DNA from 2 places in the Shewanella sp. 8A genome. Region 2 is predicted to be linked to the other one. Evidence: predicted binding sites of a transcription regulator. Region 2 holds the regulator's gene; the other holds the start of a gene.
The links. Region 2 encodes MetJ, which represses methionine synthesis genes. Its sites were predicted from a motif close to TAGACGTCTAGACGTCTA; they were not measured.

Region 1 (11,118 bases), on a different contig from region 2:
CTTTAACAAAATCGGCTCCCGCATTCGCCATAAATGGCGCCGTCATCAATAGTGCAGCGGTCAGTACTTTCTTCATGTTTATCCGTTCCTGTTCCGTTTAATCCCCTAAAAATCTGCGTAATACTAACATTTACGATTGAAAAATAAAAATTCATCGATTTTTTGCATAAAAAAGCCCGCTAATCAGCGGGCTTTGAAAAGTGATTTAAGGCTTACAGGTTGATCTTAGGATCTAAGGCACCTGATTGATACGCTTTGTACATTGCTTGTAAAGACAAAGGCTTAATCTTAGAAGCTTGACCCGCACAACCAAAGGCTTCGTAGCGAACCGTACAGATGTCTGCCATCGCTTCCATAGAGGCTTTCAGGAACTTACGTGGGTCGAACTCGCTTGGGTGTTCGGCCAAGTATTTACGTACCGCACCAGTAGACGCTAAGCGCAGGTCGGTATCGATGTTCACTTTACGCACGCCGTGTTTGATACCTTCAACGATTTCTTCTAATGGCACACCGTAAGTTTCAGGAATTTGACCACCGTATTGGTTGATGATCTTAAGCCATTCTTGCGGCACTGAAGAAGAGCCATGCATCACTAAGTGAGTGTTAGGAATGCGGGCATGGATTTCTTTGATGCGGTCGATACGCAGCACATCACCCGTTGGTTTACGGCTGAACTTGTATGCACCGTGGCTAGTACCAATTGCTATCGCTAGCGCGTCAACATGGGTATCAGCTACGAAGCGTGCCGCTTCTTCTGGGCTGGTTAGCAGTTGGTCGTGGCTTAATACGCCTTCAGCGCCCACACCGTCTTCTTCACCGGCAGTACCGGTTTCTAAGCTGCCTAAACAACCGATTTCGCCCTCAACAGACACACCACACGCGTGGGCGAATGCTACGGTTCTGCGAGTTACATCAACGTTGTACTCGTAAGACGCTGGGGTTTTACCGTCGGCCATTAATGAGCCGTCCATCATTACTGATGACATACCTAATTGGATAGAACGCTGACAGATATCAGGGTCAGTACCATGGTCTTGGTGAATACAGACTGGGATATCGGGATACTGCTCAAGAGCAGCCGTCATCAGATATTTTAAGAATTGTGGACGCGCATATTTACGCGCACCCGCAGAGGCTTGCACGATAACAGGGCTGTCGGTGGCTTCTGCGGCCTGCATGATGGCGCGCATTTGCTCAAGGTTGTTTACGTTGAACGCTGGCACGCCGTATCCATGTTCTGCCGCGTGATCGAGTAGTTGTCGTAGGGAAATTAACGCCATTTTTTTAACTCCAATAATAGGGTGACTTCACATTAACGCTGGGTCACCGAGGTCGCTATCGTTTGGATGGATTTTTATGCTCAATCGCTCTAGTGATGTGTAAATCCCTTTAGAGAAGGAGCGGTTTTTTTATAATTTTTTATCATTTTTTGTGCTGTCGCGGCGCAGTGCCGCGACAGCGCAATACCTAACTCAATGTTAGGCACCGCGTTTTTTCAACATAGCTACAGCGGGTAACTCTTTGCCTTCGAGGAACTCGAGGAAAGCACCACCACCAGTAGAGATGTAAGAGACTTTATCGGCGATACCGTATTTATCGACCGCCGCTAAGGTGTCACCACCGCCAGCGATAGAGAAGGCTTTAGAATCAGCGATTGCTTGCGCGATACGCTTAGTGCCTTCACCGAATTGGTCGAATTCGAACACACCCACTGGGCCGTTCCATACGATAGTACCAGCAGACTCAATGATTTTCGCTAACGCTTCGGCGCTGTCGGGGCCAATGTCGAAAATCATGTCGCTATCGCCAACATCACTCACTGCTTTTAAGGTCGCAGCAGCCGTTGGGCTAAACTCACCCGCCACAACCACATCGGTAGGTACGGGAATATCACCACCGCGACTTTGGGCGTTCGCCACTAAGCGCTTAGCTTCATCAATTAAATCCGCTTCGTATAAGGATTTACCCACGTTGTGGCCCGCCGCAGCGATAAAGGTGTTGGCGATACCACCGCCAACCACTAATTGATCCACAATGCCGGATAAACTTTCTAATACGGTCAGCTTAGTTGACACTTTAGAGCCACCAACGATGGCCACTAATGGGCGCGCGGGGTTGTCTAAGGCTTTGCCTAACGCTTCTAATTCTTGTGCTAATAATGGACCAGCACAAGCGATGGGCGCGTATAAACCAACGCCATTGGTTGAGGCTTCTGCGCGGTGAGCTGTGCCAAAAGCATCCATCACATACACATCACATAACGCTGCCATTTTCTTTGACAAGGCTTCGTCGTTTTTCTTCTCGCCTTTGTTAAAGCGAACGTTTTCAAACACAACCACTTCGCCTACCGCAACTTCAACGCCGTCTAAATAGTCGGTCGCTAAACGGACGGTGCAAGACAGGGCTTTGGCCAAGTAATCGACTACAGGTTGCATGGAGAATTCACTGTTGTACTCACCTTCAGTTGGACGACCTAAGTGAGACATCACCATTACCGCCGCGCCTTTGGCAAGGGCTAACTCGATAGTGGGGAGTGAGGCACGCAGACGTGCATCACTGGTGACGACGCCGTTGCTGACAGGCACATTGAGATCTTCACGAATAAGCACTCGCTTACCTTGGAGATCTAAATCTGACATATTGATAATTGCCATGGTAACGCTTCCTTTTATAATCAAAAAACAAACTGGTTTTTCATCAATCGGTTAGTGTAGATGGCGATTCGGCACTCGACATCCCGTCGAATTGGCCACTACGCTTTAACCCATTGGTATCAATTCTTATCTTCGGCTTTGTTTAGCTGCAATCATCGCCAAACTGGTATCTAACATGCGATTGGCAAAGCCCCACTCGTTATCGCACCACAGCAACAATTTAACCAACTGCCCTGCGCTCACCCGAGTCTGGGTGCCATCAACAATACTGGAGCGCGGATCATGGTTAAAATCACAGGATACCAGCGGCTCGTCAGTATAGCCTAAGATGCCGTTAAATCGTCCATTGGCGGCCAATTCTAACACTTGATTGACGGTCGCAATATCCACTGTTTTATCTAATGTTACCGAAAGATCGATAGCGGTTACGTTGATCGTGGGAACGCGCACCGAAATCGCCTCAAATTTGTCCTTCATGTGCGGCAAAATCCGCTCAATACCGCGGGCAAGTTTGGTATCGACGGGAATAATCGATTGCCCAGCCGCTCGGGTGCGGCGTAAGTCATCATGATAGGCATCAATCACTTGCTGATCGTTCATCGCCGAATGAATGGTGGTAATCGCGCCGCTTTTCACACCAAAGTGTTTATCGAGTACATCAATCACAGGCACGATACAGTTGGTGGTACAAGAAGCATTGGAGACCACGGTATGCTCGGCGCGCAGTAAGTCTTGGTTCACACCGTAAACGATAGTGCCGTCAACATCGGCCGATGAAGGATGACTGATTAAGACTTGTTTGGCACCCGCGTGGACATGGGCTTCGCAGCTTTGGCGATCTAAAATGGCACCTGTCGCTTCATAGACAATATCGATGTCCATCTCGCGCCAAGGTAGCTTGGCTGGATCAGGTTCATGGAGAATTTTGATGGCGTCATCGCCAATCAGCATCTGATCATCGACTAATTTGACTCTGGGCTGAAATCGACCGTGGGTAGTATCGTACTGGGTCAAATGGACAATGGCTTCAGGCTTAGCCAACTCATTGATTGCGACAATTTGGATTTGCTGGCGTTTTCCGGACTCATATAAAGCGCGAAGGATTGAGCGGCCAATACGACCATAACCATTGATTGCGACTCGGATCATTGAGGTCTTTATTTCCTCTTAACAATACTGCATATACAAAAACGGCCTGCAAACGATTGCAGGCCGCATTATACAGATTAACCTTTCAAAAGTTTAACCTTTTGTCAGTAATCCCATCACCTAAACAATTAGCCTAGTGATTTTGCAGCGTTCAGCACATTTTCAACGGTGAAACCGAAGTGCTTCAGCAGCACGTTGCCTGGCGCAGACTCACCAAAGGTAGTCATGCCCACAACAGTGCCTTCAAAACCAACATACTTGTACCAGAAGTCAGTATGGGCCGCTTCGATAGCGATACGTTTAGTCACCGCTTTTGGCAGTACAGATTCTTTGTAAGCAGCATCTTGCTTATCAAACTCAGTGTTTGATGGCATAGAAACCACGCGAACTTGTTTGCCTTGTTCAGTCAGCGCAGCCGCAGCTTCTACCGCTAATTGCACTTCACTACCGGTTGCAATCAGGATGTACTCAGGCGTACCCGCGCAGTCTTGCAGTACGTAAGCGCCTTTTGCCACATTGGCTAATTGCTCAGCAGTACGTGCTTGAGCCTTCAGGTTCTGACGGCTAAATACCAGCGATGTTGGAGCATGGCGACGTTCGATAGCCGCTTTCCACGCTACTGCAGTTTCAGCCGCGTCACATGGGCGCCATACCGCCATGTTTGGCGTCATACGCAGGTTAGCTAATTGCTCAACGGGTTGGTGCGTTGGACCGTCTTCACCTTGACCGATAGAGTCATGGGTATAAACGAAGATGTTTTGAATTCCCATCAGTGCAGACATACGTACAGCGTTGCGTGCGTATTCCATGAACATCATAAAAGTCGCACCGTAGTTGATGAAACCACCGTGCAGAGACACACCGTTCATGATGCCGCTCATACCGAACTCACGCACACCGTAGTACACGTAGTTACCCGCTGGATCTTCTTGAATACCTTTAGAACCTGCCCACAGGGTCAGGTTAGAACCTGCTAAGTCAGCACTGCCGCCCAACAGTTCTGGCAGCATAGCGCCAAAGGCTGCAATCGCGTTTTGTGACGCTTTACGGCTCGCAATGCCTTCGCCTTTGGCTTGGCATTCTTGGATAAAGGCTTGTGCTTTGGCTTCGAAATCAGCTGGTAATTCACCTTTCAGAACGCGGCGCTCATATTCAGCAGCTAATTCTGGGTAAGCAGCAGCGTAAGCGGCAAACTTGTCGTTCCATGCAGCTTCACGCTCAGCACCCACTTCTTTCGCATCCCAACCAGCGTATACGTCGGCAGGAATTTCGAATGGCGCATGTGGCCAACCTAAGAATTCACGGGCTGCAGCGATTTCTGCATCACCTAATGGTGCGCCGTGGCAATCGTGGCTGCCAGATTTGTTTGGCGAACCAAAACCGATAATGGTTTTGCAGCAGATCATGGTTGGTTTGTTGGTCACAGCTTTTGCCGCTTCGATAGCTGCGCGAATGGCATCGCTGTCGTGACCATCGACGTTAGCAATTACGTGCCAGCCGTATGATTCGAAACGTTTTGGCGTGTCATCGGTAAACCAGCCTTCAACATGGCCGTCGATAGAGATGCCGTTGTCATCCCAAAATGCGATCAGTTTGCCTAGGCCTAAGGTACCTGCCAGAGAACACGCTTCGTGGGAAATACCTTCCATCAAGCAGCCATCGCCGAGGAAGCAGTAAGTGTAGTGGTCAACAATCTCATGACCTTCACGGTTAAACTGTGCCGCTAAGGTTTTTTCTGCAATCGCCATACCCACAGCGTTGCTGATCCCCGCACCTAATGGACCCGTGGTGGTTTCAACACCTGGGGTGTAACCATATTCTGGGTGACCTGGGGTTTTAGAATGTAACTGACGGAATTGCTTCAGTTCATCCATTGGCAGATCGTAGCCAGTGAGGTGTAATAAAGAGTAGATCAGCATAGAGCCGTGACCGTTAGAGAGGATAAAGCGGTCTCTATCTACCCATTTCGGATTGTTCGGGTTGTGCTTAAGGAAATCATTCCACAGCACTTCAGCAATATCTGCCATGCCCATTGGGGCGCCTGGGTGGCCTGAGTTTGCTTTTTGAACTGCATCCATACTTAACGCACGGATTGCGTTGGCGAGTACTTTACGGGAAGACATGCTCTCTCCTGCTTAATTTGTGGGGTCTAGCGGGCAATTTGGACGCATATTTTCCCCTACATAGCGAAGCGACGCAAACGAAAATTCATCACAATCTCGCCTTACCATCGCCAATAGAACTTTTTGCGATAAAAAATGGCTTAAGGATGAACTATTCAAGCCAATGATTCGTAGTTTAAGTCGCTATGACAATACTCTGTACAATTTCCCCCAAAGCTCGTCTCGGTGGAAAAGAGGAAATGCCGCCGCGTATCCTTAACGGAATTAGATGGATTTTAAACACTTTTAATTAATTATTTTCAATCAGTTAAATGACTAACATGCTTTTTAGTTCAAATTTTAAAGCTGAGATTTACCTCACTAAGTACAGAAATATTTAGCTTTGGGGGTGTCATGGCGATGAAATTCCACTAAAATAGCCGTCTAGATGTAGATGCTTCTACACGTTTGATTGCTAACAACGAGATTTTCCTACTATGGCAAAGCACTTGTTTACTTCTGAGTCGGTCTCAGAAGGTCATCCCGATAAAATTGCAGATCAGATTTCTGATGCTGTGCTAGACGCGATTCTGGCCCAAGATCCCAAAGCACGTGTCGCGTGCGAAACGTATGTCAAAACTGGCATGGTATTAGTAGGTGGCGAAGTGACCACCTCTGCCTGGGTTGATATTGAAGAGCTGACCCGTAAAACGGTTCGTGAAATTGGTTATATCCATTCTGATATGGGCTTCGATGCCGATTCTTGCGCCGTATTAAACGCGATTGGTAAACAGTCTCCAGACATCAACCAAGGTGTTGACCGCGCGGATCCAAAAGAGCAAGGTGCCGGCGACCAAGGGTTAATGTTTGGTTATGCCAGCAACGAAACTGACATTCTGATGCCAGCGCCTATTACTTTTGCACACGCATTAGTGAAGCGTCAATCTGAAGTGCGTAAAAACGGCACTCTGCCATGGTTACGCCCAGATGCGAAAAGCCAAGTCACCTTCGCTTACGAAGACAACAAGATTGTTGGTATCGATGCGATCGTACTGTCTACCCAACACAGCCCTGATATCGCCCAAGCGGATTTGATTGAAGGCGTGATGGAAACCATCATCAAACCAGTTCTGCCAGCACAATGGCTGAGCAAGGACACTAAATACTTCATCAACCCAACTGGCCGTTTCGTGATCGGTGGTCCTATGGGTGACTGTGGTTTAACCGGTCGTAAGATCATCGTGGATACCTACGGTGGTATGGCGCGTCACGGTGGTGGTGCATTCTCTGGTAAAGACCCATCAAAAGTTGACCGTAGTGCTGCTTACGCTGCCCGTTACGTTGCGAAAAACATCGTAGCAGCGGGTCTGGCAGACCGTTGTGAGATCCAAGTGTCTTACGCTATCGGTGTAGCTGAACCGACTTCTATCAGTGTTGAGACTTTCGGTACGGGTAAAGTATCTGAAGAAGTCTTAATCAAGTTAGTCCGTCAACACTTCGACCTGCGTCCATACGGCCTGACTGAGATGTTGAACTTAGCTCGTCCAATTTACCAAGCGACAGCCGCTTATGGTCACTTTGGCCGCAGCGAATTCCCATGGGAAGCGACGGATAAAGCTGACGCACTGCGCGCCGATGCAGGTCTGTAATCTACATTAAGCTCATGCTTTTACAAGAAAAAACCGCCTAATGGCGGTTTTTTTATGCTTAGGATGTATTGCCTAACCCCATTACTCTCAACAAAATGGCTTTCACTGTAGGCAAAAGACAGAGACTCAATGAAGCCGTTAATCGCACAACTCCAATTCTGCTCTTGGGCGACCAAGGTAGGCCATCACGAGCCCATGGCCAACACCTTAGGCAGCCTAGACATAGCCACTTGCCTTGAAAGGGAGCCCGGCCGTTTTTTCGAACCGCCCTACACTGAACCCTATGAAAGCTTATGTGTTAGCGACCATCAACAAGCCAACAGATTAAAGCCCCAAGTATCTAGTGAAATCGTCGCTCAAATAGCGAAAACCGCCTATCTGGAAACGTGGAAAATAATGACCGTTGCCGAGATTTGCGCACTAGTCGCAGATGATGCCGATACCTTAGCCACCTTATTGTTAGCCGAAGTCACGCTCTGTGACTTCACAAAAGAACGTTTTGCCTGGTACTTGCAGGGACGGCTTCCTTTTGGCTATCAAGGAAATTACCCGACGGGGGAATGGTTAATTCTGTGATCCGGATTAACAGTGGTCAAAATGGGCGTTTTGCATACACAGCAGATTTATCTGCGCAGCGGATAACAGTGCACACTCTTGTTCGCCAATTATCCTTGCACCTTGAACGACCTCAGGCGTTAAACATACTATAGCCGCACTGTAAGCATTGGTGCGGCCGCAATCGAGCCAACAATCTTCAATCTGTAACCAATAATGGGGGCGACTATCTTCGCAATCGACTTCAAATCCTTGGGCCTCACATTGCTGCAAGGCACACTCGGATAATAATACGCGCAGGTTGTCCCACGCCGATAAACTAGTCTGGGCATAGTTAGCCAACAAGATATTGACCAAGGATTTACTCACCATTTATCTCCAACCAAAAGGCTTTAGCATCGGGTCCTGGCATTGCCTTGGCATATAACCAACCTTGCACATAAGCAACACCAGCTTCTTTTACAAACTCGGCTTCAACACGGGTTTCAACCCCCTCAGCTGTCAAGCTAAAACCTAAACTACTACAAAGCTTGCAAATTTGCAGATATAAAGTACGACCTTTAGGCTCACTGGCATTGGCGAGAATACTGCGATCTAGCTTAATACCATCGACATTGATTCGACTCAGTAGACTTAAACTCGAAAACCCAGTACCAAAATCATCCAACCAAAAACGGAAACCACACTGCTTAAGCTGTTTGATACTGCTATCAATGCGGCTTATATCCAACATGAATGCCGATTCTAACATCTCAATTTCGACCTGATGAGCAACACTACCTAATCTATCATTCATAATCGCTAATAATTGACTATCGGTGATGTTATTTGGGTCAATATTGATACTGACCTTAGGAAAAAAGCCCTCTAATGCCCAACGAGCAAGATCTTCTGCAACGGTATTAATTACAAAACGATCAATAATGTGGGAATAGCCCGCACGTTGAAACGCATCAATAAAATAAGGGCCTTTTAAGGCCCCATACTCATCCCGAAGACGAATTAGCGCCTCAAATCCAACCACTTTACCATCAATTAAAGCAATCTTAGGTTGATAGTGAAGCTGCAATTCACCGGCTAACACCTCTTTGATGGTTTTCTCTAAATTAATTTCAGCCTTTAAAGACTCTGACTGTTTTTTTAGATAATGTGTTTCATTCATCAGCTCAATATCTGCTTGAAATTGAATCCTTTTCATAAGTTCTCGATCGAACTCATAGTGTTCACTCATTAAAGAAAATCGCTGTACAAATGGTAGATAAATCAACACACCGATAGCTATCAAAAAACATTGAAATAACACAGCACTAAAATGCCCACTCGCCATATAAGCATTAATAAATGGAGGTGTTATCCAAGGAAAGCTATGAGCATCAAATTCTAGAATACCTATACTGATGGCGCTATAGGCCAATATAAAATTCACTATGGGCGAGAGTATAAATGGCAATAATAATCTAGGGTTAAAAATAATAGGTAAACCATAAATCAATATTTCATTGATATTGAAAAATGCAAAGGGCGTTGCAATCTTAGCAATATGGCGTGTTGCACTGTCTTTAGAACTAATGAAAATAGCAATAATGAGCGATAAAGTCGCCCCGCTGCCACCGTAAAGAATAAACAAATCCATAAATTGACTAGCGGTTAGATTAGGTACAACCTCAGTCAAGCCATTATCGACACCAATTAATAGTAGGTATGCATTATCACCGTGCACACCGAAGCTCCAGAGCACATGGGTTAATAAAATACGGATAAACAATTGGATCCCAATACTAGCGGTTTGCAAAGTATCAATTAGTGGCGAAAAAAACCAACTAAGTAAGGCAGATGCTTCGGTAACAAGCATCAATATAACCATAAAACAAATAACTACTGGCAAAAAAATATTCAGATGCTGTTTTAAGTATCGACTCAATGCTTTTCCTTTTACTAAGTCTAGCCATCGCCAAGTAACCAATATGCGCAATAGATATGCCGTTAAAATCGGTAATAAAACCACTCGAGGATCACCTAAAACCACATAAACATAATCAATGCTAAGTACTTCCTCTGTGGTTGGCACATGCAAAGCCAGTAAGATGCTAAAGGAGATTGAGCACACAACAATCGCAGAAAGCTGAAGATATTTGGCAAAATGGAAGGAAAGAGAAATAAGCGCAAGCAACGGAAATATCTTTGCAAGCTGCACTGAAAAAAATGTTAAGCCATAAAAAAATGCCGTTGTTTGCCATTCCGGGATCCAACTACTTAATAACGCTATAACCAGTGATAGTAGTGAGTTAACAAGAATAAATGGCAGTAACGCGATAAAGGACTCACGTACAGAGATAAGAAAACTTCTGTCCAGAAAATTTCGAAGTTCAAACATGATATCAGGGTTATTATTGCCAACTATTTAATAGAACATAGTCGATCAATCTTTTAGGACACAATCAACCTAAAAAATACTGATTTTTGAAAGCAGAACAACGTAACATATGGCGGGAAAACGAGTTAACGATGAGCGAGTGCATATGAGCGAATATCAACACTCATAATATAATAATCCCTATCAGAAAAAGTAAAAAAATCTGCAACTTGCATTTTAGCTTTACGAGTATGCGCCGCCAAAGAACGCTCATTTTCATCAGCTATAAACGTCACCAGATAAGTAAAACTAGGCGCAACTTCTCGGTAAATGCGAGTAACAAGTGCCTCAAAAACGCCTTGGCCACGATATGCTTTATCAACCCAGATAGGGCCGTATTGACAGCTGTTTTGCACCGTTAATTGAGGACCATCGCCATTGATTCGATTCAATCTTTTCAACAAATTGCGATAAATTGGCCAGGTCTCAAAAAACGACCAACGTCCCGCAATCACATAACCTATAATGCGTCCGTTAATTTCAGCGACCACAATCCAATGCTTATCAATTAGCTGAGTTAATTCATTACGATTAAATGCTTGCCCTTCCAAATTGACACCATTAGACATTAACTCATCATTGAGATGCTGGCGCTC
Region 2 (11,118 bases):
AATGACATTGCCGAAGGTGAAGGCGATTTAACCCGCCGGATTGAAGTGAAGAGTAAAGACGAAATTGCGCAGCTTGCACTCGCCTTTAACCGCTTTGCTGAGAAAATCCACGCCACCGTTGCTCAAGTCTCTGACTCTACCAGCTTACTGGCGACATCGGCCGAAGAAATGTCTGCCATTACCCATGAAACTCAGCAAATGGCAAAACGGCAACACCTCGAGACAGAACAAGTCGCCACCGCCATGAATGAAATGGCGGCAACAGTACAAGAAGTTGCCCACAATGCGACTGATGCCGCCGACGCAGCAACCCACGCCAGCGAGTCAACTGAACATGGTAAGTTGCTGGTTGAAAAGGTCATTTCGACTATAAGTCTGCTGGCGGATGAAATAGCCCATGCTGCCACGGCCATCAACGAACTCGAGCGTAATACAGCGCAGATTGACTCGGTATTAGTCGTTATCCGTAATATTGCCGATCAAACCAATTTGCTCGCCCTCAATGCCGCCATTGAGGCCGCCCGTGCGGGTGAACAAGGCCGTGGTTTTGCGGTGGTGGCAGATGAAGTACGTACGCTCGCCAGCCGTACTCAAGCTTCAACCAGCGAAATTCAGCAGATGATTGAAGCCTTGCAACAGAGTGCCAAATCCACCGTCAGTACCATGAATACCAGTACCGCCACCACGCAAAACTGTGTTTCGTTGGTGCACGAGGCGGGGGAAGCGCTCGAAGCCATTACCCAAGCCGTATCCACCATTAGTCAAATGAACATTCAAATAGCTAGCGCTGCCAACGAGCAATGTGCTGTGTCGGCGGAAATCAATAAAAACGTCAATAATATTAATGATATTACGACCAATGCCACCGAGAGTGCCGAGCAAACGGCGCGGGCAGGAGACGAGTTAGCACAGTTGTCGATGCGCTTAACCACACTTCTCGCTCAGTTTAGGATTTAGGATTTAGGATTTAAGCAAAACAAAACGCCGCTAAACTAGCGGCGTTTTTTATACTGTTAACGTTATACCGCCTTTGGGCGCACCCCTAAGGTATGGCAAATCGCATAGGTCAATTCCGCACGGTTTAAGGTGTAGAAGTGGAAATCCTTTACCCCTTCGCGGGACAACACTTTCACCATATCGATCGCCACGTTTGCGCCCACCAGCTGACGGGTTCCGGCATCATTTTCAAGGCCATCAAACTGCTTATGTAACCAGCTTGGTAAGCTCACATTGGTCATACCCGCAAAACGCTTTAACTGGGTAAAATTAGTCACGGGCAGAATGCCGGGAACGATTTCGACATCAATCCCCGCCGCAACGCAGCGGTCACGGAAACGCAGGTAAGATTCCACATCAAAGAAAAACTGGGTAATTGCACGGCTCGCACCGGCATCGATTTTACGCTTGAGGTTAATCAAATCCGCCTGAGCGTTAGCCGCATCTGGGTGCACTTCTGGGTAAGCGGCGACCGAAATATCAAAGTCGGCCACTGAGCGCAGCAGGCGCACTAAATCCACCGCAAAGCGAGTCGGTTTTGGGCTACCCGCAGGCAAGTCGCCACGCAGCGCCACTATGTCGCGAATACCCGATTTCCAGTAATGCTTTGCCAGATCTAACAGCTCTTCATCACTGGCATCCACTAAGGTTAAGTGCGGCGCAGCGACTAGGTTGGTTTCTTGTTGAATACGCTCAATCACGCCGTGGGTACGGTCACGCACACCCGAGTTTGCCCCATAGGTCACAGACACAAATTTAGGATTCAGCGGCTCTAAACGGCGGATAGAGTTCCACAGGATCTGTTCCATTTCGGGGGTTGATGGCGGGAAAAACTCAAAAGAAACATTAATATCGCCATTAAGTTCAGACAAACTTTGGTTTAGCGAATGTGAATGTTGTGCGTGATGAAAAGCCATGTGTATTTCCTCAACCGCCCGAGTGCGACACTTATCGCGACTGGTACGACTTATAAATGCAGTAATTTAATCCATATGGACGTTTGGACGTCTATATGTCCATATACTAGAGAAACTGACAGTTAAGTCAAGCCAAAAAATCCCCCTTTTTGGCATTTTCTTATCCCTCGTTGATCACCTTGATTTTAGTCCTTATCTTCGCCAATAAAAAAGGACTCAAATGAGTCCTTTAAGCTTTTGAATTTAAATCTATTCTTGCAGTAGATCGCGACAGATCTGCGTCAGATCCGATTGTACCGCTGCCGCGGTCACTTCGCGGCCCGCACCAGGTCCACGGATAATCAAAGGATTACCTTGATAGAAAGCTGAGCGGATCACAAACACATTGTCACCGGGCGTGAGGTTGGCGTAGGGGTGGCTCGCATCAATCCACTGTAATCCCACCTCGGCTTTAAGGACTGCGCCGCTATTATCCAAGGAGGCGACATATCTTAGCACTTTGTTTTGTTCCGCCGCCGCGCCGTATTGTTGCAGCAATTCATCATCCAGCTCACCGATACGGGCAAGGAATTGCTCCAACGGAATATCCGCTAAATGGGCAGGCACTAGGGAGCGCAGCTCAATATCTTCAAGCTCGATTTCCAGACCGATTTCACGGGCTAAAATCAGCAACTTGCGCTGCATATCGCGGCCAGAAAGATCGTCCCGAGGATCGGGTTCGGTAATCCCTAAACCACGTGCTTCAATCACTAATTCCGAGAAGGGTTTGCTGGTATCGTATTTCTCAAATAACCAACACAGGGTGCCAGAGAAAATCCCACCCACGGCTTCAACGCTATCGCCACTGTTACGCAGATCGTTTAAGGCGTGCTGAATAGGTAAACCCGCGCCGCAGCTGGCGTTATAGCGCCAGAATAAACGCCGATAACCGAGTTGTTCTTTAAGCTCGCGATAAAAAGGCAGTGGGCCAGAACCCGCGAGTTTGTTTGCGCTGACCATATGGATGCCGCGCTCGAAAAACTCTGGATATTGTAGGGTTAAACTGGCACTGGCGCTGATATCTAATGCAATCAGTTCGTCACAGTTAAGTTGTTCTAATTGTTCAAATAGATGCTCGTACTGCCAAGGAGTCGCTTCAGTATCGAATTCCTGCTGCCAGCTTTCCAGATCCACACCAGTGGACTTAATCAAAGCTTTACTGGAAGTAACCAGACCGACTAACTCGACTTGCGCTTCAAGCTCTTGATTTAACGAGGGAGAAACTGACTTAAACAGCTTCACCCACGCCTCGCCAATATTACCCACACCCAGCAGCAATACGCCAATGCGTTTACGCGGGCCAGCGCAGCGGCGATGCACTTTTTGGGTCAGCAGATTAACCTGCGACTGTGGCACTAAGGTCACAAGACTTAAATCACCACTGAACAAGGGCTTAGCATCGCGGCTCAGTAAACGGGCAAAGCTGCGGCGATAATGCTCGGCATCGGCACTCACAAGCGCCACTAAACCGAGTTCGGTATTAATTTGCAGATCTTTAATGCCGAGGGCTTCGGCCTGCGCATCCAATAATTTTTGTACTTGTTTTTGGTTTTCAGCGGTATAGGCAAGCTCAAGCCGTTGATGCGCCGATACCCAATGTGCCAGTGGTGTTAATCCCGCCTCCACCAATTGCTCGAGCAGACTGGCGACATCACCCGCGATCTTAAAGCCAAATAACACCACGGCATTTAGATTGGTCACCACGGGCGCACTCGCTGAGGAACTGTGCGGCGCAATCAGGGTAAAGTCGGTATGGGAGGCATAGCTTGAACGCACGGCCAAACTCACCTCTGTGTTAAACAATGGCTGCAAGGTGCGTGAATGCAACACGGGTGAGCCTAAACGCGCCAAGCGGTCCGCTTCAGCAAGGGACATGCTCTTGAGTAATTTTGCATCGTTGATTTTATTCGGGTCAGCGTTAAATACCCCTTCAACGTCGGTCCAAATGGTCACGCGCTCAATATCGGCAAGGCTAGCAATTAAGCTGGCGCTAAAGTCAGAGCCATTGCGACCCAATAGCAAGGTATCACCGCGCTCGTTAGCACAAATAAAACCGGTGATCACTAGGCGCTCGTTAGGGTGTGCGGCCAGTAAGGCTTGTACTTTAGCGCGGGATTCTTGCACACGGATTTGCGGCACGGCGGCCTCATCTGCCACTAAAATCGAGCAGGCATCCACATGACTTGCGGCCACGCCCGATTCACGCAGCAGCGCTGCCATCAGGCGCGCCGACCAACGCTCACCAAAACTCACCACATGGTTAATTTGGTAATCATTGCGTACATCTAAAGATAATAGACTGATTAACTGAGCTTTATCCGTGGTCAAACGTTCGCGTAAATCCCGCGCTTGCTCGTTAGATAATAATTGCTCAATCAAGCCTTGCTGATAGCTGATAAGGACTTGTAATTCTTCTTGCCATAATTGGTTGCTATCGCGCAGGGACAATAATTTATATAAAAAGTTAGTGGTTTTACCCGCGGCAGACACCACCACCAGATCATCACTGTGGCCATGGGTTAACAGAATATGGGCGACTCGGCGGTAACAATCGGCATCGGCTAAGCTGGAACCACCAAATTTATGTAAGTGACAACGTGCCATCTATTATTCCTCTACTGACAAGCCGCTACGGCGGCCAATCCTGCTTGAATATCTGCAACTAAGTCGTCGGCATCTTCAATACCAACCGACAAACGTAATAGGGTGTCTTTAATGCCAGCTTCAAAACGCGCCTGCGGCTCCATCGCCCTGTGGGTCATGGTCGCGGGCACGGCTACGAGACTCTCAACGCCACCTAAACTCTCAGCCACGCTGAATAAACTTAACGCATCTAAAAAGGCGACCACTTCGGCCTCGCCGCCCTTAAGCTCAAAACTCAGCATAGCGCCAAAACCTTTTTGTTGCTTGGCGGCAATGGCATGGCCTGGATGATCCGCAAGACCTGGGTAATACACTTTACTCACGACTGGGCTGTTACTCAGTAACTCCACAATCCGCTCGGCATTAATTTGGTGCTCACGAATGCGCACAGCTAAAGTACGCAGGCCGCGCAGGGTTTGATAACTGTCGAAGGCAGAACCGGTTAAGCCTAAGGTGTTCGACCACCAATGTAAGGTCTCACCAATTTGGGGATCTTTGGCGATCACCGCGCCGCCCACCACATCACTATGGCCATTAATGTACTTCGTGGTGGAGTGGATAACGATATCGGCACCGAGCAATAGCGGTTGCTGCAAAATCGGTGACAGGAAAGTATTGTCCACTATCACTAACGCACCTACGGCGTGGCTTGCCTTGGCAATAGCTTCGATATCAACCACCCGCAGTAATGGGTTGGATGGGGTTTCAATCCACACCATTTTAGGCTGCTGGGCAATCGCTTGCTCAAGTGCTTGGCTGTCGGTTTGATCGACCACCAGCAGTTTAAATTGGCCTTTTTTCGCGAGGTTGGTGAATAAACGGTAAGAGCCACCGTAACAATCGTGAGGCACCACCAGTAAATCATCTGGGCCCAGTAAAGTGGTCACTAAGGTAATGGCTGCCATGCCAGTACAAGTCACTACACCGGTTGCGCCCTTTTCCAGCTTAGCTAAGGCATCGCCTAAGATGCTGCGGGTAGGATTGCCGGAACGGCTGTAATCAAATTCGCGAGGATTTTTATGACCATCGAAGGCGTAATTCGTCGACAGGTAAATTGGCGGCACCACGGCGCCATATTGAGTATCGCTTTCGATACCCTGACGCACTGCCAATGTGGCTAATTGACGCTCGGTCACTAATTTGCCTGCGGTCATCGGGAACTCCTAAGTTCGCAAAGAGATGTCTGGACGTCTAAATGTACCTAAGCCCAGTGGTATCGTCAATAGGCGTTAAGACGTTTAGACGTCTAAACATAAAGAAATCTGTTTGCAATCGCTAAGAAATAGTAGCAATAATTTGACTGTAATCTGTAAGGGTTTAAAATCTGCCCCGAATTTAGCGTTATAACAGGTGAGTCAATGACTGAATGGAATGGGGAATACATCAGCCCCTATGCTGAACATGGCAAGAAGAATGAACAAGTAAAGAAAATTACTGTGTCTATTCCGCTCAAAGTGCTAAAAGTCCTCACGGATGAACGTACGCGTCGTCAGGTCAACAACCTGCGCCACGCAACGAATAGCGAACTGTTGTGCGAAGCATTTTTGCATGCCTACACCGGCCAGCCTCTGCCTGATGATGCAGATCTGTCGAAAGAGTGCCCAGACAGCATCCCCGCTGAAGCGAAGCGGTTGATGGACGAAATGGGGATCGAGTGGGAAGACATGGAATAACGCTTAAGCGTCCATAATCCTGCCGTAACTAATTATTAGGGATCGTTAATGCTCATCCGGCGTGATGGGTTAAAGTAACGATCCCTATTTTGTTTTGATGGAATCCTATGTTCTCCTTGATCGATCCACAAACGCTAGCCATCGCGTCTGTGATTGTGTTTTTAGGTGCCCTCACCCAGAGTCTGATTGGGTTTGGCTTAGCCGTGGTCGCCAGTCCGCTGCTGTATATCGTCGATCCCCAATTAGTGCCTGCCCCCGTGATTGTGATGGGATTTTCCATCGCGCTACTCACCCTATTGCGTGAACGCGGCCATTTAGAATTCAATGGCTTGCAATACGCACTCATCGGTCGAGTGCCCGGTGGCTTTATCGGTGCCAGCCTATTACTGTTTGCGCCGCAGCCGATTCTTGGTCTGGCGATTGCAGCCATTGTGGCAGTCGCCGTGGTGCTCAGTTTGTATAAATTCAGTCTGCCGGTGAACAAAGCGACTCTGTTTGGCGCGGGAGTCGTCTCGGGGATCTTTGGCAATATCGCCGCCATTGGTGGCCCTCCGATGGCGATTTTATTGGCGGGTAAGGATGCTTCGCAGTTTCGCGCGGCGTTATCGGCCTTCTTTATCTTTAGTTCGACCATTGCCTTGGCGATTCTTGGGGTGACGGGCCTACTCGAAATCAAGCACTTTTGGCTGTCGCTAATGCTATTGCCCTCGGTCTTTTTAGGCTATCTCGTGGCGGGCAAACTGGTGGGAAATGTGGATAAACATAAGACCAAGATGGCGACCTTAGCCCTCTGCGCTATCAGCGCCTTAGTGCTCACGGTCAAATCAGTGATTGAGTTATTACCGCAATAACCTCATGCCAATCGCAGCCATAAAAAAAGCACCGTTTAACGGTGCTTTTTGTTGCTGTGGATACGAGTTGTCATCCATTCGAGCATCACTTAATCGCATTTAAGTGATGCTTAGTGCGCTAGCATCAATACGTTAGCTTAAGTAACTTTGGCCTGCATACACAATAAAGTGTCTCAGGGCGAGCACGCCAGTTAAGCTGGCACAGGCCACCATAATCATTGCGCCCTTAGTGTGGCGAGTCGCTGCGGGAAGCAGCATAAACAGCAATGGCACACCAAAGCCAATCCCGACGACACCAATCCAGAATACGCTTGCCCACACGCCAGAGGTGAGTGATGCCAGCGCCGCAGCCGCCGCTCCGCCCTTAAAGTACAAGGCACAGAACAACATAAACAGGAACATGATTTCGATTGCCATCACTGGCAGCTCTAAGCCATGCATTTTGGCTAAGGTCTTGTCGTGACTATCGGTTTTGAACATCACCAGCGCCAGCACCGCATTGGCCGCAGCGCCCGCTGATAAACCAGATACCAAGAACAGTGCAGGCAATACCGCAGTGTTTAGCATCGGATAGGCATTCATCGCCGAGATTAAGAAGCCAGTGTAAGCGCCTACGCCAATCGCGAGGACAAACAACAGCACTTCAATCAGCTTTCTAAAGGGCATCAGCAGCTTAGCGATAGGCGCGAGGAAACCTAAGCCCCACTTTGGCAAATCGTCACGCAGTACTAAAATCGCGTAGGCAAATGCCAAGGGTGAGTAAGCTAGCAGCGCTAATACCCCAATCGCCATAACGGACTGGAAGTTGTAGTTAATTAAGATCAACCAGAAGTGGAAAGGCTTAGTTAAATCAAACACTAAACAAGCCAAGCCTAAGCTGATTGCCACAGGGCCAATAATTGCTGCGGCCTTGAGGATATTGCTCTCAACTTGTGTTTGTTCTTGATTGAACCAACGCAAACCGATACCAATAAGCAAACTTCCGGCGGATAAACCCGCCATAAATAGATACACGGCGATGACCCAGTGCCAAGTGACGGGATCATATTGCGCCATATCGCCCCAAGTATTGTTCATAATCAAATCCCTCCTCTTTTGGTAGGAACGCGATATACCCTAGGTTTAGTGCCTAAATGGGTCTTATCTTGGTAAGTGATCTTAGTGTTGAGCAGTGTGGCCACTTCACTTTGTGGATCGTTAGCATCGCCAAACACTAAGGCATCGGTCGGGCACACAGTCACACAGGCTGGCTCTTCACCACGGGCCAAACGCGTGTCCTTACAGAAGTTACACTTGTCAGCCACTTTGGTTTCTGGATTCATAAAACGCACTTTGTAGGGACACGCCGCCACGCAGTACATACAACCCACACACTTGTCGCCGTGGATGGAAACAATGCCATCTTCGCCCACATAGGCCGCACCCGTTGGACACACCTTCACACAAGGCGCATCTTCACACTGCTGGCAAGACACCCTGTGGTACTTAAAGTGCAGATTGGGCATTTCGCCATAGGGCCCTTCGACTCTCACCTGCAAACGGGTCACCCCTTCTGGTACGCCGTTTTCACTGCGGCAAGCCACGTTACAGGCTTGGCAGCCGATGCACTTGTTCTCATCGTGCACCATCACATATCTTTTCGTCATTTGAGCCTCCAATTAGCGTTTTGCCAGCGTGACGCCAGTGGTGTGTACCGTCATGCCACACACAGGTGCGGTAATGTGGGGCAGTAAGTTTCCGCAGTGGATACCTTTGCCTGTCGCTCTAACCAACTCTTTGTTTTTAGAGCCAAAGCCCATATAAGCAAACACGGTATCGGGGCGAATGCCCGGGGTGACTAACGCATGGCCTTCTTCTGTACCTACGCTACTGGTTAAGCGAATAGGGTCGCCATTGCTGATACCTAATTTGCTCGCGGTATCTGGGTGAACCCACACAGCGTTATCCGACATCAAATTTGCCAGCATGGGCACATTGTGGGTCGCGCCATTGGTATGCACCGCCACCTTACCTTGGATAAAGTAGAGTTCATTTGGCTTTTTAAGCTGCACTTCGCGGAACTTAATGACGCCGCGTCCTGGCGCCATGGCTTCGACCTTGGCAGAGGTCAATTCAATCTTGCCGCTTGGGGTTTTAAAGCTGAGTAAACTGCCGTAGGTGCCGTCTTCATCCGCAGGTTTGGCATTGGCATAGGCCTTGGTAAATTCGGCCACCATTTTAGGTTCGCGCAACATAATCGGCTTACCGAAGCTGACAAAACCTTCGTCTTTGATCCGACGCAGCAGCTCTGTGTCGCGGTTTACCTGCAACAGTTGCAGGGTCTCCATGTTTTCCCATGGATAGAATTCACTCAGCCCCAGTTTGTGGCCAATATCCTTAAAGATTTGCCATGAAGGACGAGTATCGCCTAAGGTTTCAACTACCCGTTGACGCACATAGTAGGCAGGGTTTTTACCTGACTTGTCGGCGATTTCCTCATCGCGTTCAAGGTAAGTTGACTCAGGTAAAATCACGTCGGCATAGGCGGCGGTTTCGCTGATATACACATCGCACACGGCAACAAAGTCGAGCTTTTTCAAGGCTTCGACCACACGCGCTCTGTCGGTCATGGTTTGCATTGGGTTAGTACGGGACATCACCCAACCGTGTAATTGGTAGGGCACGGCACTTAAGGTCGCATCGAGGATGGTTTGATAAATCCCGCCCGCTGACCACATCATGGCGTACTGCTCTTCCACTTGGTCGATACGTTTTGCCGCTGGTTTTGGCATATCTTTTACGCCGGGTTTACCCAGCACAGGCGACACATCTTCACCCGCGAGCTTGTTATAATCGCTAGGCTTTTGACCTAGGTAGATACCGCCCTTACGCTCAATATTGCCAATCAATATGTTGGCAGCGTAAAGCGCGCGGCGCATTTCAAACTCTTCGGTGGTAAAGGTGGCTCTGTGACCAAAATCCACTACAGCATGGGGCGCTTTAGCCGCATATTCACGGGCAATACGGCGAATATCTTTGGCGGGCACATCGGAGATCGTTTCGGCCCACTCAGGGGTATAGGCTTTTACTTCAGCGGCAAAGGTGTCAAAGCCTTCGACATAACGCTCAACAAAGGCCTTGTCGTAAAGGTTTTCTTCAATCAATACATGGCATAAGGCTAAAGCGACGGCCACGTCGGTACCAGGACGAATCGCGTACCATTCATCGGCTTTATCGGCAACCACAGAGAATCTTGGCTCGAACACCACCAACTTAGCGCCTTTATCCATTTGCGCCGCCATCATGCCACGGGTTTCGGACATGTTGATACCTTCGTACAGGTTATGGCCGAAGTTAATAATGTATTTTGAGTTACTTAAATCGCGTTTCACCTTAGTGCCAAACATGGCCATAGCAGCAATTTCATAACCGCCGGGGCAAGTAGATGCATGGGTAAAGGTATTTGGGCTACCAAACGCCGTGGCGAGGTGGAATAAGTGTTTTTCTTGCGAGCCAGATTTAGAGGAAAACGCTACCGCCTCTGGGCCGTGAGCTTGCTTGATTTTAGTGAGATTATCGGCAATCAGTTGATAGGCTTCATCCCAACTGATTTCAGCCCATTTACCCTCGCCACGCTCGCCAACCCGTTTTAGCGGTTTAACAATCCGCTGTGGATCGTACAGCAAACTATGACCAGCACCGCCGCGGGCACAGACTTTACCGCCAAAGGATTTAGCCGCCTTATTACCGCTGATAAAGACGTTTTTACCTTCAATCACCCGCGCTGAAATCGGGCAGCGGGTCGAGCACATCTCACAGATACTGGCAATTTCTTTGCCCATGCCCTTAAGCTGCTTGCTCTCTAATGCCGCTAAACTGCCCGGCAATAAGCTAGCTAATGCACATGTTGCACCGCTGGCCCCTGCGCCCTTTAAAAAGGTTCGCCTATTAAGCTCAATCATGGTTACCTCCATCACACTCATCCACCCTTATGCGCCAATTGGCACACGCAAACTTAGG

Region 1: a site for MetJ is predicted at 6,343-6,360, ahead of metK (methionine adenosyltransferase). Genes of this name have one in related genera too.

What each region holds. Positions count from the first base shown of each region.
Region 1 covers NZ_JAMDJP010000035.1:32,326-43,443, forward strand. Annotated here, with positions in the region: gene M0413_RS19385 (DUF481 domain-containing protein) at 1-76, opposite strand, end outside; gene fba (class II fructose-bisphosphate aldolase) at 213-1,280, opposite strand; gene M0413_RS19395 (phosphoglycerate kinase) at 1,479-2,654, opposite strand; gene epd (erythrose-4-phosphate dehydrogenase) at 2,781-3,803, opposite strand; gene tkt (transketolase) at 3,932-5,926, opposite strand; gene metK (methionine adenosyltransferase) at 6,403-7,554, shown strand; gene M0413_RS19415 (hypothetical protein) at 7,684-8,130, shown strand; gene M0413_RS19420 (hypothetical protein) at 8,137-8,481, opposite strand; gene M0413_RS19425 (EAL domain-containing protein) at 8,471-10,483, opposite strand; gene M0413_RS19430 (GNAT family N-acetyltransferase) at 10,609-11,118, opposite strand, start outside.
Region 2 covers NZ_JAMDJP010000003.1:158,661-169,778, reverse strand. Annotated here, with positions in the region: gene M0413_RS03525 (methyl-accepting chemotaxis protein) at 1-957, shown strand, start outside; gene metF (methylenetetrahydrofolate reductase) at 1,020-1,913, opposite strand; gene M0413_RS03515 (bifunctional aspartate kinase/homoserine dehydrogenase II) at 2,163-4,556, opposite strand; gene metB (cystathionine gamma-synthase) at 4,568-5,731, opposite strand; gene metJ (met regulon transcriptional regulator MetJ) at 5,954-6,268, shown strand; gene M0413_RS03500 (sulfite exporter TauE/SafE family protein) at 6,376-7,119, shown strand; gene nrfD (NrfD/PsrC family molybdoenzyme membrane anchor subunit) at 7,252-8,196, opposite strand; gene M0413_RS03490 (4Fe-4S dicluster domain-containing protein) at 8,199-8,765, opposite strand; gene phsA (thiosulfate reductase PhsA) at 8,778-11,060, opposite strand.